Regions from separate parts of the Paenibacillus glucanolyticus genome, predicted to be linked through region 2. Evidence: a T-box and tRNA genes for the amino acid it is inferred to sense, from the RefSeq annotation. Region 2 holds a T-box; the other holds one or more tRNA genes.
The links. The T-box of region 2 lies ahead of WDY75_RS23830 (arginine--tRNA ligase). A T-box ahead of a tRNA ligase gene usually reads a tRNA of that ligase, here a tRNA-Arg.
Positions count from the first base shown of each region.

Region 1: it encodes a tRNA-Arg, which carries the amino acid that the T-box ahead of WDY75_RS23830 (arginine--tRNA ligase) is inferred to sense. The anticodon was not compared.

Region 1 is NZ_CP147845.1:6,454,926-6,473,236, reverse strand. It holds gene whiA (DNA-binding protein WhiA) at 1-607, shown strand, start outside; gene WDY75_RS29685 (HPr family phosphocarrier protein) at 710-979, shown strand; gene WDY75_RS29680 (ABC transporter ATP-binding protein) at 1,272-2,993, shown strand; gene WDY75_RS29675 (response regulator transcription factor) at 3,060-3,740, shown strand; gene WDY75_RS29670 (HAMP domain-containing sensor histidine kinase) at 3,740-4,816, shown strand; gene WDY75_RS29665 (hypothetical protein) at 5,017-5,259, shown strand; gene WDY75_RS29660 (amino acid ABC transporter ATP-binding protein) at 6,013-6,741, opposite strand; gene WDY75_RS29655 (amino acid ABC transporter substrate-binding protein/permease) at 6,734-8,122, opposite strand; gene WDY75_RS29650 (SIMPL domain-containing protein) at 8,446-9,207, shown strand; gene WDY75_RS29645 (ABC transporter ATP-binding protein) at 9,629-10,600, shown strand; gene WDY75_RS29640 (ABC transporter permease) at 10,597-11,445, shown strand; gene WDY75_RS29635 (ABC transporter permease) at 11,491-12,252, shown strand; gene WDY75_RS29630 (PotD/PotF family extracellular solute-binding protein) at 12,311-13,363, shown strand; gene WDY75_RS29625 (PdaC/SigV domain-containing protein) at 13,976-15,049, shown strand; gene clpP (ATP-dependent Clp endopeptidase proteolytic subunit ClpP) at 15,719-16,315, opposite strand; tRNA gene WDY75_RS29615 (tRNA-Arg) at 16,476-16,550, opposite strand; gene WDY75_RS29610 (sugar-binding transcriptional regulator) at 16,921-17,964, shown strand; gene gap (type I glyceraldehyde-3-phosphate dehydrogenase) at 18,074-18,311, shown strand, end outside.
Region 2 is NZ_CP147845.1:5,064,476-5,069,304, forward strand. It holds gene WDY75_RS23815 (acetyltransferase) at 74-541, opposite strand; gene WDY75_RS23820 (EamA family transporter) at 668-1,096, shown strand; gene WDY75_RS23825 (class I SAM-dependent methyltransferase) at 1,229-1,993, shown strand; T-box leader at 2,051-2,275, shown strand; gene WDY75_RS23830 (arginine--tRNA ligase) at 2,337-4,199, shown strand; gene WDY75_RS23835 (hypothetical protein) at 4,298-4,738, opposite strand.

The sequences.
Region 1 (18,311 bases), 1.4 Mb from region 2:
GTTTCAGTCCCGCATTGATGAGCAGATCGTTCATAAAAACTGTTGTAAGCGGGCATATCTTCGTGGTGCCTTTATGGCAGGCGGGTCCGTGAACAATCCGGAGGGATCTTCGTACCATCTGGAAATTGCCTCGATGTATGAAGAGCATTGTCAGTCCCTGGTGGATCTGGCGAATGAGTTTCATCTGAATGCACGCTGCATCGAACGGAAGAAAGGCTTTATCTTCTACATTAAGGAAGGCGAGAAAATCATCGAATTTCTGAATTTGATCGGTGCCCATCAGGCGCTGTTCAAGTTTGAGGATGTCCGGATTATGCGGGATATGCGCAACTCGGTCAACCGAATTGTCAACTGCGAGACCGCCAACCTGAACAAAACGATTGGTGCTGCCGTTCGTCAGATTGAGAACATCAAGCTTCTTCAAAGGGAATTGGGCCTTGAAAACTTGCCTGATAAACTGCGGGAAGTGGCCGAAATCAGGCTGGCTCACCCGGATATGAATCTGAAGGAAGTCGGAGAGCTTCTCAAAGGAACCGTCAGCAAATCAGGGGTAAATCACCGTCTGCGCAAAATCGATGAAATGGCCGAAAAGATTCGGAATGCATAAGATTTTTTTCTTCTAGTGTCCTGTATGGTAAAATGGTATAATATTATAAAATGTCAATCGCGCTTTCAATGCAGCAGATTTATTAGATAGGGGGTAATTTTCATGACAAAGCACCCGGTAGTCGTTCGGTTAAAGACGGGTCTTCACGCCAGACCGGCCGCGCTGTTCGTTCAGGAAGCGAATAAATACTCATCCGAAATTTTTGTTGAAAAAGATGATAAAAAAGTAAATGCCAAAAGTATCATGGGAATTATGAGCCTTGCGATCAGCTCAGGTACCGAAGTTTATATTAGTGCTGAGGGAGCTGACGCTGAGCAAGCGGTTACGTCTCTCGTGAACTTGGTGAGCAAAGAGGAACTCGAGAATCAATAATTGCATCCGTGATTCAAGTATAAGAAAAGTCTTGTCAATGCAAGGCTTTTTTTACTATCTAGTTCATGTTGAGTCTCGTGGGATTCATAGTACATAAGAATAGATTAAGAGAAGGGGCGGGGGAATCCGCCTTTTTTTGTTGTCTAGATCAAAGAAAGCTGTCCGTTTAACTTCAGTTTAACTTGTTGTTTTATTCTTGCCTTATAGACAATATAAAGGGATATGGGGAAGGGAAGAGAACATGATGAGTGTGACGGACAATGCTTCGACTCAGACAATACCGCAGAAAGAGATGACCGGGAGCAGGAAAGCAGGTTCCCAGGCGTTTTTTCGACTATTAAAAGAAACCAAACCACCCATGCTGCTGCTGATTGGGGCTATCCTTCTTAATGTGGTCTCGACGCTGGTCGGACTTGTCATTCCGATGTTTACCAAGAGCTTGGTGGACGGCTTCTCCTTAACGGATATGAACAGCACGCATATCATCGGCCTTGGGGTCGCGTTTATCGTGCAGACGATTGCAGCCGGGGTTTCGATTTTCCTGCTAAGTTATACGGGACAGAAGATGGTGGCTTCCCTTAGGGAAAGGCTGTGGAAGAAGCTGCTTGTGCTGCCGACCCGGTACTTTGATCATAATCGTTCGGGGGAATCGGTCAGTCGAATGACGAATGATACAGGTGTGATCAAAAGTCTCATATCGGATCACGTGGCGGGATTCTTCAGCGGGATCATCTCGATAGTCGGTTCGATAGGCGTGTTGTTATATCTTAACTGGAAAATGACACTGACGATGTTTATCGTCATACCGATCGCTGCGCTGATTCTGGTGCCGCTTGGGAAGAAGATGTATAAAATCTCGCTTGGCATGCAAGACGAGACGGCTGCGTTTACGGCGAATATTAGCCAGGTTTTGTCGGAGATTCGCTTGGTTAAAGCCTCTAACGCGGAGGATAAAGAGTTTGAGAACGGAAATAAAGGCATTACCAACCTGCTCAACTTCGGTATTAAGGAAGGCGTTGTGTCGGCCTGGATCGCACCGCTGATGTCCTTTGTGCTGATGATGCTGCTGGTGGTTGTTATTGGATATGGCGGGCTTCAGGTGTCAACAGGAGCACTCACGGCGGGCGAGCTGGTTGCATTCATTCTGTATCTGATCCAGATTGTGATGCCCATGACGCAGTTAACGACGTTTTTTACCCAGTTTCAGAAGGCCAAGGGAGCAACAGAGCGATTATTGGAAACACTGGATGCAGAGGAAGAACTCATCTCAGCCGGTGCTGAGGTCGTGAACGCGAATCAGCGGGTGTCCATCGAGAATCTCTCGTTTGGTTACAAACCGGAGGAGCCGGTATTGCGCGATGTCAGCTTTCAGATGGAGCCGGGTACGGTCACGGCCGTGGTCGGTCCGAGCGGCGGGGGCAAAACGACACTGTTCTCCATGCTGGAGCGTTTCTACCTTCCGCAGAAGGGTCAGATCCGTTTAGGCAAGGCATCCATTGATACCTTCTCCTTACGTTCCTGGCGCGGGTTGATCGGGTATGTTTCACAGGAAAGCCCGATGATCGCCGGAAGCATTCGCGAAAACCTATGTTATGGGATGGACCGGGAAGTGAGCATGACCGAGATTAGAAGAGCAGCCGAGATGGCGTATGCGGACGGATTCATTGATGAGCTGCCAAACGGCTTTGATACGGATGTGGGCGAACGGGGCGTGAAGCTCTCCGGCGGGCAGCGGCAGCGGATTGCGATTGCCAGAGCACTGCTGCGAAATCCCAAGATTCTGATGCTGGATGAAGCGACCTCCAGTCTGGATAGCCGATCGGAGATTGAAGTGCAGAAGGCACTCAAGAACCTCATGGCTGGACGGACCACGATTATTATTGCGCACCGGTTATCCACGGTGGTGGGAGCCGACCAGATCATTTTCATTGAGAAGGGAACGGTAACCGGACGGGGAACGCATGACGAATTGATCGAGCAGCATGCGATGTATAGAGAATTCGCGGTGCAGTAGCTGCAGATGAATGAAACGATGGAGAATTGATGGAAGCTTGAACATGCTGGGGAAGAAGGGGTGACCATGGCAAAAATATTGGTAGTGGACGATGATCCGAACATCCGCGAACTCGTGAAGGTGTTTTTGGAGGAAGCGGGGATGGAGGAGATACTCGAAGCCTCGGACGGGGTCGAAGCCCTGTCCGTGATGGATCAGGCATCAGTCGATCTGGTCGTGATGGACATCATGATGCCGAATATGGATGGATGGGAGTTATGCCGGGAGATTCGGAGGAATACGGGAATCCCGGTGCTGATGCTGACGGCAAAGGGGGAAACGAGGCAGATCGTGAAGGGCTTTGAGCTGGGGACCGACGATTACCTGGTGAAGCCTTTCGAACCAGCCGAGCTGGTTGTGCGCGTCAAAGCGCTGCTGAAGCGGTATCAGGTCGCGGCCTCCCAGACGGTGAACGTCGGGAAGCTGCAGATGAATCGCAGAACCTATGAAGTCAAGACGGCTGATGACATCTTCGCCCTGCCGCTGAAGGAGTTCGAGCTGCTCTTCAAGCTGGGAAGCTATCCGGGGAGCACGTTGACACGGGACCGGCTGATTGAGGATATATGGGGCTATGATTTTGAGGGGAACGAACGGACGCTGGACGTACACGTGAACCGGCTGCGGGAGCGGTTCCCGGAGGAGAAGTACCGGTTCAGGATTCGTACGGTGCGCGGCCTTGGCTATCGCCTGGAGGTAGGTGAGGGCTGATGAAAAAAATCCTCAAAATTTTATGGAAAATCGTGCGGGAAATCCTTCAGACCATTTCGATCTTCGCGGTCCTGGGTGCATCATGGACGGCAGCAACCTATGTAACAAGGTTCGTATATAACTGGACGGGAACCCCGAAGTGGGATTATGTTGTCCATCTGCTCGACCTGTTTGTGGGTGTTATCATTTTCTTTCTGTGCATGCTGATCGTGGGCATGTTCTTCAAGAACAGGCAGATTGCCATGCTGACTGCCATCACAGATGCCATGCGCCGGATATCTCAAGGGGATTTCAACGTGAAGATGGACGATCAGAAGTGGCGCGGGGAGTTTAAGATGATTGCCAGCAGCATTAACGATATGGCGGGGGAGCTGGGGCGAATGGAAAGTATGCGTCAGGATTTCATCTCCAATGTATCCCACGAAATCCAATCCCCGCTCACCTCGATTCGGGGGTTTGCCCGAGCGCTTCGCAATCCTCGCCTTACGGAGGAAAAGAGGGCTCGTTACCTGGAGATCATCGAAGGGGAGAGCCGCCGCTTGTCGCAGCTGAGCGATAATCTGCTGAAGCTGTCGTCCTTGGAGGGCGATCAGCCTGTATTCGAAAGGGCACGTTACCGTCTTGACGGCCAACTGCGTGAAGTGGTGTTGGCCAACGAACCGCAATGGCTGGCAAAGCGGATTCAGGTGGATCTGGACCTCGCCGAGGTCCAGATCGAGGCGACGGAGGATCTGCTGAATCAGGTGTGGACCAATTTGCTGCACAACAGCATCAAATTCACGCCGGAAGATGGCATAATCACGATTGTGCTGAAGGCAGATCAAGACGAAGCCGAGGTCACAATCACGGACACGGGGGTCGGGATGACGGAGTCCGATCAGCTGCACATCTTCGAACGCTTCTACAAAGCGGACAAATCGCGTAATCGCGCTGCTGGCGGCAGCGGTCTGGGATTATCGATCGTGAAGCGGATCGTCGATATTCATCAAGGGCGGATCGCTGTTCAATCCGAGCTTGGGAAGGGATCTACATTTACCGTGAAGGTGCCTTATAAGCGATCTTTGGATACAAAGTAGCGGTTGTGCGTGAAGATTGGGAGTGAGGATTGGAAATGAAGATTGGATATGAAGGGTTGAATATGTTGCAAGAATAGTAAAGAGGTACAAGTAACACCAAAGCTGGTGATAGCAGTGAGAGCACTGTGCAATTGTAGGAGGGTGAGAGTGGCATAAGGTAATGTGCGTGGAGGTAAGTGGTGCTGGTAGTATAGGTTGGTGTGCGTGATGATGAAGTGGGCAAGTATGTAAGGGATGAAAGTGGTTTAAGTGGTGTAAGTGATGTAAGTGATGTAAGTGATGTAAGTGATGTAAGTGATGTAAGTGATGTAGGTGATGTAGGTGATGTAAGTGTAAATGATGTAGGTGATGAAAGTGATGAAAGTGATGAAAGTGATGAAAGTGATGAAAGTGATGAAAGTGATGTAAACCATACAGGCAGTCGCTGCGAATCAATTCGTTGAGTGCTTCCTTAAGGTTTGCCGGCAAGCTTGGGATACCTGTGAGTGATGTAAGTGGTGTATGTAGCGTAAGTGATGCAAGTGTAAGTGATGATGATTTGGGCAGCGATGTAATGTTGCGAATAACTAAGTTGTGCAAGTGAAGTAAGTCGGGAAATTATTGTAAGTAGCACAGTGGTGCAAGTAATAATTGCAAATGATGCAATACATCCTGTGTATCCCATGCTAACGGACCCTAATGATCTTATTGGTCGAATTCAGCTCCATATTTAGAATTAACGGACTCCAGAGACGTTATCATAGGAATTTATCAGGAAAATGCATCCTTTTTGGGGGAATAAAGGATCCTGGGTCCGTTAGTTTTCTAAAAACCCCGTTTTCCCGCTAATAAGGTCCGCTGGGTCCGTTAGTTTTTCGGGTTGCAGTCATGCGTTTGATTGCCCATGCTTTAGAGCCCTAAATATTATCCAGATATCATCATTAGATGCCATTTCTGGTAGTTCGATGATGGGCAGCTGCACAATGAAGGCTGCATGGTCATAAGGTTACTTGCAATGGGGAAGTAACCGCACGATAACAGAGATTCTAAAGATAAGTTGGCCGCAGCCCTTGTGCATACGCCCCTAGCCCTTGTGCATACGCCCCTAGCCCTTGTGCATACGCCCCTAGCCTGTGCATACGCCCCAAGCCCTTGTGCATACGCCCCTAGCCTGTGCATACGCCCCTAGCCCTGAGCTTACAGCCCCTGCCCCATCATTACAGTACCTTCTCCAAAAAGCTGATCGTACGCTCATGCTTCGGTCTGCCGAACACCTCTTCCGGCGGGCCTTCCTCGACGATATAACCGCCGTCCATGAAGATCACGCGATCGGCCACCTCGCGTGCGAAGCCCATCTCATGCGTGACAATTATCATCGTCATGCCCTCGCGTGCCAGATCCTTCATGACGCCGAGCACTTCGCCGACCATCTCCGGGTCCAGCGCCGATGTCGGCTCGTCAAACAGCATGATGTCCGGGCTCATCGCCAGCGCCCGGGCGATCGCTACGCGCTGCTTCTGACCGCCTGATAGCTGGCTCGGGAACGCCTCGGCTTTATCCGAGAGGCCGACCTGCTCCAGCAGCTTGAGTGCTGTGGCACGCGCTTCGACCGAGTTCTGTTTACCCAGCTCCACCGGGGCAAAGGTAATGTTCTTCAGCACGTTAAAATGCGGGAACAGATTAAAATGCTGGAACACCATGCCGATGTTCTCCCGCGCCTTGTTGATGTTCGTTTTAGGGTCATTGATATCCCGGTCATGCACGAACACCCTGCCTGCTGTAATGTCATCCAGCCGGTTAATGCAGCGCAGGAACGTGCTCTTGCCGGAACCGGAAGGTCCGATGACACAGACAACCTCGCCTTCCTGAACCTGCATGTCGATGCCCTTCAGTACCTCATTGGTACCAAAATTCTTCTTCAATCCTTCAACGCGAATCTTATCCATGACGTACCTTCCTTTCCAGACGATCCGAAATTTTGGTCAAAATCGTGATGACGATCAAGTACATGATCGCAACGACCAGCCAGATGTCAAACGATGCAAAAGTTCTTGCAATAATGATCTTCCCGGACTGGGTCAGCTCGACCAGGCCGATAACCGACAGGATGGATGTATCCTTGAGCGTGATCACCAATTGGTTGATAAAGGTCGGAATCATGATTTTGATTGCCTGCGGAATAATGATTTTCATCATAGCCTTGCGGTATGGCAAACCGAGCGAACGGGCTGCTTCCATCTGCCCGCGGTCGATGGACTGGATGCCGCCGCGGATGATCTCCGTTACATAGGCTCCAGCATTAAGGCTTAGGGTTAGAACGGCTGCCACGATAGGCGACATGGTAAAACCGAATGCTTGAGGAATACCAAAGTAGATGAAGAAGGCAAGGACAAGCAAGGGGATGCCGCGGAAGATGTCCACGAATACGGTGGCAAGACCTCGAAGCCACTTATTACGTCCGACCTTCATGAAACCGAATATCAAGCCTAGGAAAAATGCAAAAAACAGGGACGCAAATGTCAGCAGCAGTGTATTGCCGAGGCCCTTCAACAAGGAAGGCAGCGACTCCACGATCAGTCCCCAGCGGCTTTGATCCACCGGTCCTACAGCGTTTTCGCCAATATATTTTTCCTTGATGCGATTATATTCTCCGTTTGCCTGCAGATTGACCAAGCCGGCGTTGAATTTCTCCAGCAGCTCCTGATTCTTCCCCTTGCTCACGGCAAATCCATAGGATGCACCGGGCTCCATATCCGTAACGATTTTTAGCCCGTTGTTCTGTTTAACGCCATAGGCCAATACCGGAAAGTCGTCAAAGCAGGCAACGGAATTGCCGGTTTTGACGTCGTCATACATTTGAGCCGAATCGTCAAAAGGCACAATGGTAAAACCGTATTTGGAGGATATGGATTCCGCGAAGCTGTATCCCTCCGTACCGGTTTTGACCGCGACCTTTTTCCCTTTTAAATCCTCATATCCCTTGATGGACTCCTGATCCTGACGAATAGCCATGACCACGCCCGAGTTAAAATAAGGATCTGAGAAGTCAAACTTCTGCTTTCGCTCATCCGTGATGCTCATGCCTGCGATGACGCCGTCTACCTGATTGGCTTCCAGCGCTTGAACCGCAGCATTGAAGCCGAGCGGCTTGATTTCGTATTTGAAGTTTTGATCTTTGGCGATAGCATCGAGCAGATCCATATCGATACCGACAAAATTGCCGCTGGCATCCTGGAATTCAAACGGAGCAAACGTAACGTCCGTTCCGATCTGATAGGTTTTGCCGGAGGCAGGCTCTGCCGCAGCGCTTGCCGTCCCATATGGCATGCCAACTGCCATAAGAAGCAGCAGTGACATGAACGCGTATAACACCCTGGATGATTTCATAGTGACCTCCTCTTTTTAAACACCGTCGTAAGTTAGTTACCCATTGTTGCTTCCTTGTTAACAGCTGCTTCCTGCTTCATTCGGTATCTTATTTTCCCAATGAACCAATCATGCCTAGAAATACCATCACATGGGTCCCGAAAAATAAATTGAGGAAAAATCGCTAAACCGTTCACATCGGATGCAACATTTACCAATCCCGCCACGTTAGAAGGGTAAGTCAAGCATGGCAGCGATGCCAATATTGAAGGAGGCTGACAATAATGAAAAGATGGGTCAAACAAGTGGGTTCCATTATGATTGCAGGCGCACTGTTGACAGGCAGTACGGCTTTGGCAGGATTGAGCGGGGCAACCGAGGTGCATGCGGCGGAGGCAGCACAGCAAAATCTTCTCACCGTACTCGGTAAAGGCGAAATCTCGGTGAATCCAGATATCGTATATCTTTCCATCGGGGCTGAATCGTATGCGGAAACCGCAAAATCCGCACAGAAGAGCAACGCGCTGAAAATGGATAAAGTGACCAAGCTGTTGAAGGAAACATGGAAAATCGATGACAAGGATATTAAAACCGAACAATTCTACGTACAGCCCAACTATACGTATTCCGATGAGAATGGCCGTAAAGTGAAAAACTACACAGCGTACCATTCCCTGGAAATTACCCTTCGCGATTTGAGCAAAGTTGGAGACCTGCTGGATGCATCCGCTGATGCGGGGGCGAACTCCATTGGCAACGCCCGTTTCTCTGTTGAGAACCGCGATGCATTCGAAGCGCAGGTGATTGATAAAGCCATGGCAAATGCAGACCTTAAGGCTCAAGCTATGGCGAAAGCCTCCAAGCGTCAACTGGGTGTCGTGCTTAACATTGTGGAAGGCTCCGTTGGCGTAAATAACATCTATGGCCTCGAAAAAATGGAGATGGCGGCTCAATCCAATGCAGCGGACGCAGGCGCCAGCACATCCGTGAAGCCGGGCGAGATCAAAATCTCGACACAGCTGTATGTTCAATATGAGCTGAAATAGTCAATGTCTTTTCACTAAGCGTGCAGAGAATCGTTCATCCGGGTCATTACCGGGTGAGCGGTTTTCTTTGATTTATCTGATGCATTCACTCTGAAAACTGAAATACCATTATACGGTGCCATATCCGTACCTTCCCCTGTCGAAATACACAGAAAAGTGTTGTGTATAGGGGGAAAACGAGGTATAGTGAATATGCGAAAAACTGAACTTTGTTCTAAAGCGTAAAGCCATACCCATGGATATGGCTTTTTTCTCTTAGTAGAGACTTCTAGAGCTTCCCCTAAGAAACGGATCCTGCCCACCTGAGCAAGATAGGCAGTATAACCGTTTCTTCTTAGTGGAGCACGTTTTTGTGCATACTAGCAAGTAGGATTGGTACACTGGTACACATGGAATAGGTCACATTTTGAAGAAGGGGTTGATGCATGTGATTGAACTTGTCCAGATCGAGAAGCATTTTCAGGGACAAGCGGTCGTGCATCCGCTGTCGCTCTCCATTAAAGAAGGGGAATTCCTGACTTTGCTGGGCCCCAGCGGCTGCGGCAAAACGACGATTCTCCGAATGATAGCAGGATTCGAACAGCCTACCGAAGGACAGGTATTGCTGGCGGGTCAGAATGTGACGGATGTGCCTGCGAACAAGCGGGATTTAAATCTTGTATTCCAACACTATGCTCTGTTTCCGCATATGACCGTAGAAGATAACATTGCTTTTGGATTAAAAATGAAAAAAATGCCGCGTCAGCTCATCAAGGAACGCGTGGACGAGGCCGTGACGATGACACAGCTAACCCCACTGCGGGAACGCTTCCCGCATCAGCTGTCCGGAGGACAACAGCAGCGGGTAGCTATCGCACGTGCCATCGCCAATAAACCGAAGGTGCTGCTGCTCGATGAACCGCTGGGTGCACTGGACCTGCAGCTGCGCAAAAACCTGCAATCCGAGCTGAAGCATTTGCAGCGGACGCTGGGCATTACGTTTGTATATGTAACGCACGATCAGGAGGAAGCCATGATGCTGTCCGACCGGATCGTGATTATGAATCATGGACGGGTAGAGCAAATCGGCACGCCGCGCGAGATCTACGCGAGGCCGCAAACGCTGTTTGCTGCCACTTTTGTTGGGGAGAATAATGTCTTCTCATCACCGGAAGGCCTCTTTGCCGTGCGGCCGGAGAAACTGGTTCCGCAGCGGGAGTCGGGTGCGAAGAAGAGCGGCGTGATTGAGGATGTGCAGTACCTCGGCAGTGTGCATAAGCTGCTGGTCCAGCTTGACAATGAGCCGATGAAGGTAACGATTGCCCTGGATATTTCGGATGATCGTCCTTGGGAGGTTGGTGAGCGGGTCGGGGTGAACTGGAGCACGAAGGATGAGGTGATCATCGGGCCATGAGGAAATCAAGGTTCCTGCTGACGCCGGTGCTGTTGTGGTTATCCCTGTTCCTGATCGTCCCGATGCTGATCGTGGTCGGCATCTCGTTTCTGTCGCGGGATTCGCTCGGTAATATCGTGTTTTCCTTCAGTCTGGAAGGATACAAGACCTTTTTTGATCCCTTATATTTAGGAATCTACTGGGATACCCTGGTACTGTCGCTGCTGACTACGGTGATCTGCTTGTTAGTCAGCTATCCTTTGGCCTATTATATAGCCAACGCTTCCCCGCGTATCCAGACATGGGGATTGATTCTGATCACCGTTCCGTTCTGGATCAACTTTCTGATTCGCACGTATGCCTGGGTTCTGCTTTTGCGAACGCAAGGCGTGGTGAACAGCCTGCTGTTATGGGTGGGGTGGATTGATGAGCCTATTCAGATGTTATATACGTATGGTGCCGTATTGCTTGGCATGGTGTATAACTTTATTCCCTTCATGGTGCTGCCGATTTATGTAGCGCTGGAGCAGATGGACAAGCGTCTCTTGGATGCGGCCAGCGATCTGGGTGCATCGAGGTGGAAGGCGTTTCGGCACATTACGCTGCCGCAGAGCAAATCCGGCATTATGACGGGTGCGGTTCTGGTGTATGTCTCGACCTCCGGGATGTTTGTAGTTACGGATATATTGGGAGGCGCGAAGTCCTCCATGATCAGTAATATTATTCAGTCACAGTTCCTGGGTGCAAGGAACTGGCCGTTTGGAGCGGCGTTGTCGGTGATTTTTGTCGCCACGTCCCTGGTGCTGATCCTGCTCTTTAACCGGGCCATGCAAGCCCGCCATCAACGTGTAGGGGAGGGGAGATAAGTGAAGAAGAAGAATCATCCGCTGCTCGGGATTCACTCTTACCTTATGATGGCTTTCATCTATGTACCCATCATTATGATCATTATCTATTCCTTCAACGATACGCGGCTGAGCGGAAACTGGGAAGGATTTACGTTGGATTGGTATGTATCGCTGTTCGAGAACCGGCATGTGATGGAAGCCCTGATGAACAGCTTGACGGTGGCCGTCATCTCTACGGTTGTATCCACCCTGCTGGGAACCGCAGCGGCACTCTCGCTCCGAAATATGGGCCGCAAAGGACGCAGCGGCATGAACGGGCTGTTATATCTGCCCGTCATTATCCCGGATATCATTATGGGGTTATCACTGCTCGTGTTGTTCAGCCAATTGAACATGCCGCTTGGCAAAACCACGGTAATTATTGCCCACATCACGTTCAGCCTGTCCTATGTCTACGTCGTGGTTACGGCCAGACTGTCCGGCATGGGCAAGCAGTTGGATGAGGCGGCTCAGGATTTGGGAGCCACGCCTTGGCAAACGTTCCGGCATGTAACGCTGCCGCAGATTGCACCGGGCATTATCTCCGGCGCTTTGATTGCTTTTACCCTGTCATTGGATGATTTCATGGTCAGCTTTTTTGTCGCTGGTCCAAGCTCAACGACGCTGCCGATCTATATTTACGCACAGGTGAAACGAGGCATCTCGCCTGAGATCAACGCGCTGTGTACGCTGCTCATTCTGGTGAGCATTACGCTGATCCTGTTAGCCCAATACATTCTCAACCGCGGCAACGGTCAGAAGAAGCACAAAACATTGCCGATCTAAGCGATACGAACGCTTTTTTCGAATAGAATATGGAAGTGGAAAGAGAGGAGATATTGAATTGAACAAATCGAGATGGACCCGCCTGCTGATGGCAGGTATGGTTGCAGTATTGTCTGTAGGACTCCTGGCTGCTTGCGGCTCGGATAAGGAAACTCTTCATATTTACAGCTGGGCTGACAACTTCGACCCTGAGGTGCTGAAGGACTTCGAAGAGAAGTTTGACGTGAAGGTAACCTACGACAATTATGCAAACAACGAAGATCTGCTGGCTAAGATCAAAGCTGGCGGCAGTGGTTATGATCTCATTCAGCCGTCCGATTATATGGTGAAAACCATGATTGAATCGGAGCTGCTTGAGCCGCTTGAGATGAATAATATCCCGAACTTCGTCAATATTACGGACACGTTTAAAGATCCTTCTTATGACCCGGGCAATAAATATTCGATCGTTTACACGTCCGGTGTAACGGGAATTGCATATAACAAGAAGTACGTGAAAGACGAGATCAAAAGCTGGGGAGATCTCTGGAACCCGGAATACAAGGGCAAAGTCCTGCTTCTGGATGACAACCGCGAGATGATTGGCATGGCACTTAAGAAGCAGGGGAAATCCAACAGCAGTAAGGATGAAGCGGAGATTATCGCTGCATCTGATGAGCTGAAGACGCTGCTGCCTAACGTGCTTGCATTTGATACGGATAATATCAAGCAGAAAATGATTCAGGAAGAAGGCTGGATTGCTACGGTTTGGTCCGGAGACGCGGCGTTTATCGCGGCGGAGAATCCGGATGTGGCATATGTCGTGCCTGAAGAAGGAGCGACCATCTTCTCGGACAACTACGCGATTCCTAAAGGTGCGAAGAATAAGGAGCTCGCCGAGAAATTCATTAACTTCATGCTGGAGCCTGAAGTCAGCGCCAAGAACTATGAATTTATCGGATACAGCAATCCGAACACCAAAGCGATGGAATTCCATAGCGAGGAATATCGCGCCAATACCATGATCAACCTGACGGAAGAGGAGCTGCGTCGTACCGAATGGCTCGACAATGTCGGCGATTCCCTGTCCATCTATGATCGTTTGTGGACCGAGCTGAAGAGCGGTCGATAAGAAATATGTATTTCTTCATATTAACTGTAATATAGAAAACCTGCCCCTCAAGGGGGCAGGTTTTTTTATGTTATAAAAATTGAATCTTAAGACCTATAAATAAGTGTAGAAGATCGCTTATACGAATTTTCCCATAACTTTCGGGGCCTTTTCATTGTTATATATAAAGAGTGGAAATACGCCATTTTGATATGGATTCTGAAGGGTTTAAACAAGTCGGGATAAAGACAGTATGAATTCTCTGGCTGCTTGCTGCTTTTAGCTATATATTTGCAGTGGTTGTGACTGGATGTTTTCCAGAAAAAGCCCCTTGCGCTTACTGTTGATAAACATTGAAGGAGCACTTGGGGGTATTGCTTATCATTCCATTGGTTTACGTTGTCCGGGTCCGTGAAATGTTCATGTTTACGGGCGCATGACATCATTGTTTTGTGTTCATTAGTATAACGAGGCCCATACTCAAAGATAAGCAAGAATATATAGGTCCTTTAGCATGGAGTCAAAATTGTCATTGACTTTGTTACCAATAGATTGAAAGCTTTCCTTATAATGAATGAGGGTAATAGAGTAACAACTAACGGAAACTTATTTTAACAAAGGTGGAATTCTAATATGAATCCTAAATTTCGTGTATGTGCATCCTTAATTGCAACTAGTGTCCTGCTTGGCAGTCTTGGTTTGAGTGGACAGGTGATCGATGCAAGCACCTCTAAGGCATCCGTTTCCGCCAGTCAAAAATCGTCGAAGAATGAAGTTGTATTGAAATGGAATGGCAAAACCTTATCACAGAAGGGCATCGTGCTGCATGGGGTAACCTATGTTCCGGCAACCGCTTTACGGGATGGTCTGGGAATGCCTCTTAAATATGATGCGAAGAATCGGACCTACACGCTGGGTAACGGATATAACAAGTTGAGCGCCGTCGTATATGATGCGAGTGAAATCGGTATTTTGGTGAACGGAGCTTATGCTGGTGAGCCAGGCGGACAGATTATCAACGGTCGTCTGTATATGCCGTTCAAAACGATCAGCGAATATATGGGAGTTCAGGGACAGTGGAATCCTTCCTTGAAAACACTCAGCATGACGCAGAAAAAGCAAAACGACATTCAAATCAAATCGACTGCGCTGAAAAAGAAAATTCAAGGCGTTGATGCCGTTGTGAATTATCCGGTTATCAGTGGCCTCGGTAATGCTGAGGTGCAGGCAGAGATCAACAAAGTGCTAAAAGAAAATGCATCCGGCGTCATCACGGGCGCTGAAGGAAATGTGGGCACACTCCCGCCATCGGGAACAGATTTTCCGTATGAATTCAGCGGTGATTATGTAGTTCATTACAATCAGGATGGCATCCTGAGCATTACGGCGTACGATTATTCGTACACGGGCGGTGCTCATGGCATGACCTTCCGCAAGAGCTTCACCTTCTCACTGAAGGACGGCAAGCAAATGAAGCTGGGCGATTTCATCAACATGCAGGGCAAGAACAAGCAGAAGATGAACAACCTTGTGCTGAGCAAGCTGAAGAAAGAGGGAGGTTATCTCGGCGGTTTTGAGGGAGTGCCTGCCGATGCCGACTTCTATGTGAAGGATAACGCGGCGGTACTGTACTTCCAGCTTTATGAGTACACGGCGTATGCCTATGGATTCCCTGAGTTTGAGTTCAAGCTGAAGGAATGGAAGTAAGACTCGATCAATCAGTTTGTATTAGCTGAAATCATTTTTAATACTATAGCTTGTTTAGATACATGATGTTGTCCTGATGTAACACTGTGCTGGAACTAGTTGCGAAAAATCCCTTGATAACGGGCGTGGAGAGTACACTCCTGCTCCTTATTCTCAGGGGATTTTTGTGTTTATCGAGAGGCTTGCCTCGATGGTGACTTATATGGTTTGTACACCGTGCGCACTGCTCCCTGTGAGCACGGTGTATGGTCCGGGGGTAAAATGCCATAAGTCGCCCTATGCGATATCGGATGCCATCCGTTTATGGACGCAGAGAGTGAGGGGAGCACATTAGGCTGTGCGCAACCAATTACCCTTGCAAGGAACTCTACATAGGTTTTCCTCTATTCCCCTCCCCACAAGTTAAGGCAGGTCTTTTAGGAGGGGGATGGTCTTACCTTCTTTATGTTTTATTGAAAAGAGTCGTACCGAAGTGAGAGTATCCTCGGAGGAGCATCTCGTTCGCCTTTGAAATCGGGAAACCTCCTTATCTGTTCATTCATGTTTCCCGATTTCAACAGCGACCGGAGGGGATACTCTCACGATTTAGTACTCGAAGTTTTCAATGAATCCAGAGGATAAGAAAGGGCAGGCACCGGATAACGGCGCCTGCCCTTTGCTTGCATTCTTTTATAGTCCCTGCGGTGGTGTATTTTCCAGTACTTGATCGATAAGACCATATTCCTTGGCTTCATCAGCCGTCATGAAGTAGTCACGATCGGTATCCTTCTCAATGCGCTCCAGCGGTTGGCCGGTACGATCGGACAGGATGCGGTTCAGCTTGTCGCGCATCTTGAGGATGCGGCGAGCACGGATCTCGATATCCGTGGCCTGACCTTGTGCGCCGCCGAGCGGCTGGTGAATCATGATCTCGCTGTTAGGCAGACCATAACGTTTGCCTTTAGCGCCTGCATTCAGCAGGAATGCGCCCATGGAAGCAGCCATGCCGACACAGATCGTCGAAACGTCCGGCTTGATGAACTGCATCGTATCGAATATCGCCATACCTGCGGTAATGGAACCGCCTGGGCTGTTGATGTAAAGATGAATATCCTTCTCGGGATCCTCAGCCGACAAGAACAGCATTTGGGCAATGATGGAATTGGCGACCACGTCATTTACGTCGGAGCCGAGGAAGATAATGCGGTCTTTCAGCAATCTGGAATAGATGTCGTACGCCCGCTCACCGCGGTTGCTTTGTTCAACGACCATAGGTATAAAACTCACGTGGAAAACCTCCTCTTAAGTACCTCATATAAATACTGTTACCGTATTACCCACATGATAAACAATTTAAATCAAAAAGTCAAAGAAAGTCAAACTATTGGGTAAAAAAAAGAGCCGTCATGGGCACTTTAGGGTAAACAGTATATAGAAAAAGTAAAAATGGCGCGCCCGCGAGGAATCGAACCTCGATCTCAGGCTCCGGAGGCCTACGTCATATCCATTGGACCACGGGCGCATAATAAAAAGGTCTATCGACGTACATTCAAAGAAGACAGACCGCGTTTAGCGGTAGATTTTCTTGCGATATCAGGAAGCACACTCTGCGATGTATATACTTTCTGATATCTAAAAAATTAGCAACGAAGTTGATTATACCGCATCTATTTCGAAAATACAATAGCGGACAAAACTTTGTTCCTACTATATAGACAAGCTTGCATTTGGCCATAATGTATAAGAATGGCTGGGGCAGAGAAATATACTTTCGGACACTTGCAACGGGCGTGATTATTGGTTAGAATAAAGGTGGGACTCAAAAAGTTTAACTGGGACATTTTACGGCCCGATAGAGGAGAGCCGAGACGAAGTTTGCAGGAGTGGAATGCATGCGTAACCTATTAGAAATACAAGAGCAACTTCTGCCGGATCTGATGAACACTCTTAAACGAAGGTATTCCATCCTTCATCAGATCAAGTTGTCCGGAATGGTTGGCCGAAGAACGCTGGCTTCATCACTCTCGATGACCGAGCGTGTCCTCAGGGCAGAGACTGATCTTCTGAAAGCGCAGGGGCTGATCGAGATTGAGACGCTTGGCATGCGAATCAGCAGTGCAGGATTATGCTTGGTTGAGGAACTTGAACCGGTCATGAATGAGTTGTTCGGACTGGTTGAACTGGAAGAGAAGATCCGTCAGGCTTATGGGCTTCGTAAAGTGGTCATTATTCCCGGTGACAGTGAGTCATCTCCGGAAGTCAAACGTGAGCTTGGCCGGGCCGGCGCAAGGACGCTGCTTAGTTTTGTGGAGGATGGAGATACAATCGCCGTAACAGGTGGCTCTACACTCGCTGAAGTGGCGGAGCAGATGTCATCATTGCCTGGTGGCGGACCGCTCAGAAGCACGTGGTTTGTGCCTGCGCGCGGAGGCCTCGGAGAGAGTATGGAGATTCAAGCGAACACCATTGCTTCCAAGATGGCAAAGCGTGTTGGGGCTGAATACCGTTTGCTCCATGTGCCTGATCTGCTAAGCGAGGATGCTTATCAGTCTCTTGTTCAGGATCAGCATATCCAGGAGATTGTGGATGTAATTCGGCGCTGCCGGGTCATTATACACGGCATCGGCGACGCGATGGAGATGGCGAGACGACGCAAGCTGGATGAAGGCTCCATTCAGAACTTGCAGGCAGATGGCGCGATTGCTGAATCATTCGGCTATTATTTCAGCGAAGAAGGCGAAGTTGTGCATAAGATGCTAACCCTCGGACTTCGGCTTGAGGACATTATGCGAACAGAGACGATCATCGGCATTGCCGGAGGCCAAGGCAAGGGCAAAGCGATTCACGCCGTGCTGAAATTCGGACATGAGGACATCCTCGTGACGGATGAAGCGGCAGCGTTGGAGCTTGAGAAGGAAATCGATGCCGCCATTTGATTGAGTCCAGAAATTTAGAGCAGCACAGTTTTTACAAACCTTGTTGTCTTGATTGATCTTATGGTCAATCTTGAATATATAAATTTTACAAATATGGAGGGAACTACTCATGGTTAAAGTAGGTATTAACGGTTTTGGACGTATTGGACGTAACGTGTTCCGCGCTGCGCTGAACAACAGCGAAGTTGAAATCGTGGCAATCAACGATTTGACGGACGTGAAAACACTGGCACACCTTTTGAAATATGACACAACTCACGGCAGACTTGACGCACAAGTAGAAGCTAAAGAAGGCGCACTTGTGGTAAACGGCCGCGAAGTGAAAGTATTCGCTGAGCGTAACCCTG
Region 2 (4,829 bases):
CAAATCACCCTCTTTTGGCGTTTATAACGGCCCTCAGGTCCGTTAGCATATCTGTTAGAGCTTTTTCACCATATTAGCGGCTTCTGAGTCCGTTATGGCGACCCAGCTCCATATGAATCAGTGGATACGGCTTGCCTGCACCATCCAGTTCCGAGCGGCCCGTCTGCACAAAACCGTATTTTTTGTAAAAAGCGTGGGCTCCGGCGTTCTGTTCATTTACATCGACAGTAAGTTTATCCCCCTTCAACGATTCGGCATGCCGAATCAATTGGCTCCCCGCTCCTCGCCCATGATGCTGTGGATCCACAAACAACATTTCGATTTTCGAGCCGTCCAGGCCCATAAATCCAACGGGCTTGAAATCCTTGTTCAAGCACACCCATAACTCCACAGCTCGAAGTGCTCCATTTTTCACCATTTTATAATAAAAACGGAGATCCTCCTCTGTAAGGAAATCATGCGTGCTGCACACAGCGCGATGCCACAGCTCCACTAATTGATCATGATATTCTTCTTTATAAGCAACAATATGACCCGTCATCCGAAATTCAACCCCTTCTCAGGAAAATCACTAGGTAAATGTAATGATATTGTACAAATCACTCCATACTATTATATAGAAATCCTTAATAGTATTCAGGTCTTTATCGTTCAGGAGGGATATAGGATGCCATTATGGCTTATGTACGCACTGCTGTCGGCGGCCACCGCTGCACTTGTCGCTATTTTCGGCAAAATCGGCCTGCAAAATATCGATGCCAATTCAGCCACTGCCATTCGATCTGTCATCATGGCACTGTTCCTGCTGGGCGTGGTGGCCGTTCAGGGTAAATTTTCCGAGCTCGGGGAAATCCTCGTGCAGAAGAAAGCCTTAAGCTTCATTGTGCTAAGCGGAATTGCAGGAGCCATGTCCTGGCTGTTTTATTTTTTGGCACTGAAATACGGTAAGGTATCGCAGGTCGGGCCCATCGATAAATTAAGCGTGGTCATCGCCGTAATTCTTGCCTTTTTGTTTCTTGGAGAGAAAATATCCTGGATTAACGTGATCGGCGTCGCACTCATTGCTGTTGGTGCCCTGCTCGTTGCCGTAAAATAAAGCCGCTGATCAGCGGTTTTCTCATGATCCACTCATAGTTACAACCTATTGAATCTATCACATTTATATATTTCTAATTATAAACAAAACCTGTCACAATGAGGTTATTCATAAAAAAGGGGGAGTCTTACGATGTCGGAGCAAATATGGAAGCCTCGGGATTACGATCGGCAGTTGTCGTTTGTTTCAGCTTATGGAAAAGGTTTGGCAGAGCTTCTGGCGCCTCGAGCCGGCGAGCGGATTCTCGACCTTGGGTGCGGGACCGGTGATTTGGCTTATGAAATATCTACGGCCGGTGCATACGTGACCGGTATGGACTCAGCCGTGGAGATGATTGAGCAGGCCCAAACTAAGTATAAAAGCCTTGCATTCCGCGTTGGAAATGGCGAAAACTTCACGGTCGAAGCACCTTATGATGCTGTCTTCTCCAATGCGGCGCTGCACTGGATGAAGAATGCTGCAGGTGCAGTCCGCTCTGTGCATGGCGCACTAAGGAGCGGCGGCCGATTCGTCGCCGAATTTGGAGGACAAGGCAATATTGAAACGATCTATGAAGCCCTAAGAACTGTATTCGCCGACCATTATGGAATCGATGCGGACACACGAAATCCGTGGTATTTTCCTAGTGTGGCAGAATATGCGACTCTGCTGGAAGCCCAAGGGTTCAGGGTCCGTATGGCACATCATTATGACCGTCCTACCAAGCTGTCTGAGGGCAAGGAGGGGGTTCGGTATTGGCTCCTGCATTTTGGCGATCATTTCTTTACCGGATTTACAGCTGAAGAAAGGGAGCATGCAATTGCCCGCATCAGCCAAATAAGCTACGACACGCTCTGGCATGAGGATGCCTACTACGCAGATTATAAGCGCTTGCGTATCATTGCGGAGAAGCTTTAACAATTTTATGGTTGATTTTCTTAATAGATTGGTTATAATATGAAAAACTTGAAAATGTGATTTTCGTTGATTGGGAGAGTAACTGCTTCAGACTTTAGTCCAAGCGAGCCGGGAGGGTGGAAACCGGTACAAAGTCGGCCGTGAAACGGACCCAGGAGATGGTCTTCCGAATTGAAGGATTGTAGGAAGCCCCGGCTTACACCGTTATTGTATGAAGGTGGTTGAACCCTTGCCGGTTTAACAACAAGAGTGGTACCGCGAGCACAAGTCCTCGTCTCTTTATTGAGATGAGGGCTTTTTTTATTTTTCCGAGGTGTTCTTATTTTTCAAAGGGGGATTTACCGTGTTAAGTCAATTAATGATTACCAGTGTTCAACAAGCAGCAATCCAGGTGTGTGACTCTTTCGGCATCAAGCTGCCGGAATCCATCCCAGTCCGGGTCGAGCAGCCCTCCAGCATAGAGCACGGGGATTATGCAACCAACATCGCAATGCAGCTTGCCAAGCTGCTTCGTAAGGCTCCCCTGCACATTGCCGAGTTAATTAAAACGGAGCTTGAGCAGGATGTTCCCTTCAAACAACTGGTTTCGGCCACGGAGGTCGTGGCTCCAGGTTTTATCAATCTGCACATCGACTGGGAAGCGTGGGCCAACCACCCATTTGAACTGCCGCCGGCGACCCATGAAAAGATTGTTATCGAGCACACCTCCATCAATCCGAACAAATCTGCGCATATCGGTCATTTACGGAATTCCTGTATCGGGGATACGCTGGTCCGGCTGATGAGAAAGCTTGGCTATGAGGTGGAGGCGCATAATTATATCGACGATCTTGGCAATCAGCTGGCGGATACGGTTGTTGGAATGCTCCATACCCCGCTGTCCAAGGAACATGCCAGATTCGGTGATTACTGCTGGGATGTGTATTCGAGCACGAATAAAGCATACGAAAGAGAACCTGCACTGGTTCAACATCGGACGGAAGTTCTCCACGCATTGGAGGAGGGACATCAGAATCTTTCCTGGATCGGATTGCTCGTAGCTGAAAGAATCGTTAAAGAGCATCTTGAAGAAATGAAGCAGTTTGGCATTGGATACGACCTTCTGGTATGGGAGAGCAGCATTGTCAGAGAGGGATTTTGGGATTCCGCTTTCGAATTGTTGAAGAACACCTCACTGTTCCATCAGGAAACCGAGGGTAAGCTGGCAGGCTGCTGGGTGCTCAAACAATTAGGGGGAGATAAGGCAGACGATCCCGATTCCGAGCACAGCATGGACAAAGTGCTGGTACGCTCTAATGGCATTTTGACTTACACCGCCAAAGATATTGCTTATCATTTGTGGAAATACGGACTGCTCTCCAATGATTTTGTATATACAAAATTCACCGAAGATGTTTGGACCACGAGCACTCAGGGTGAACAGCAGGCATATGGCAAAGCCGATATGGTTATCAATGTCATTGATTACAGGCAGCAGTACCCACAGCTGATGGTTAAGCAGGCACTGGAAGGCTTGGGATTCAACGAAGAAGCCCAGAACCTTCGACATGTCAGTTACGGCGTGGTTTCACTCAGTCCTTCGGCAGCAGCGGATCTTGGAATCGACACTTCCGACGGAAAGGCGTCCTATGCCATGTCCGGACGTCAAGGGATCGGGATCAAAATTACCGAGCTTATCCAGCAAGTAGCCAATGTCATCGAAGAGACCCGTTCGGATAAAAACGGATTGTCCAGCCATGCGATAGCAGCAGCCTCCATCCGTTACTATCTGCTTCGCTTTGCACTGCAAACCGAGGTTGTGTTCGATCTGAAACAGGCCACGGAAATTTCGGGAAATACGGGAGTCTACCTGCTCTATTCCTACGCGCGTGCACTTAGTGTTCTCAATAAAGCGCAGGATGCCGGTGTCTTGCCCTCTATGCCTGCTCACTTCCCTGACATGGAAAAAGCAGAGCATGCGCTGCTGAGGCATATCAGCACCTGGCATGATACCCTTTATGCTGCCGGACGAGAGCTATCCCCAAGCGCCATCTGTAACTTCGCGTATGAGCTGTGCTCCTTGTTCAACAATTTTTATTCGGCATGTCCGATTCTGAAAGCCGAGGCAGACGTACAGCGTTTCCGGATATGGCTCACTTCGCTGTTTAAGGATACCCTTGGCGAAGCTTTGGAAGTGTTGGGATTGCCAACGCCGAGCCGAATGTAAAGGAAACTCTGTGGGAGGTTCCTGAATGCAGCTGTAGTTTCTTTAAAAAAGCCGCCCATTCTTATTCAACAAGAATAAGAATGGGCGGCTTTTTTCCTTTATTGCAGCCCTCTGACGGTCAGTCTGACCTGAACTCCATCCGTTGCTGGCTCTTCCTGAAGAGTCCAGTTGACAGCCAGTGCCTCCTTCAAGCGAGCCAACTGCTCCTCCTTGAGCTTTAACCCCTCAATGATTCCCTCACCCACACGGAAGTCGGATTCCGAGCTGAGGTGAAAGGTTTCCTCCAGCCATATTTTCAGACCGTTTCGGGTATTAAACGTAATTTTGTAGCCCTCGATAACGGCTTTTTCCAAATCTTCCCCATGCTCTCCCGCATAGGCGAACAGTTCCCCGTAATGAAAATGACCATTCTGAGCAATCTGAAATCTCTCATTCTCTCCCGAGCGTACTGCCTCCAGCAATTCAGAGGAGGTGAGTCCCGATTTTCTGGCGTGCTCCAATAGGATGGCGGTATTCTGTGATATTTTAGTAAGCTGCATGCTTGATGCCTCCTCAATATATATACGAAAATATTTTTTCTTCTATTATAAGATGAAATGATTATGAAGTCAGGTCTTCTCAAAACATTAA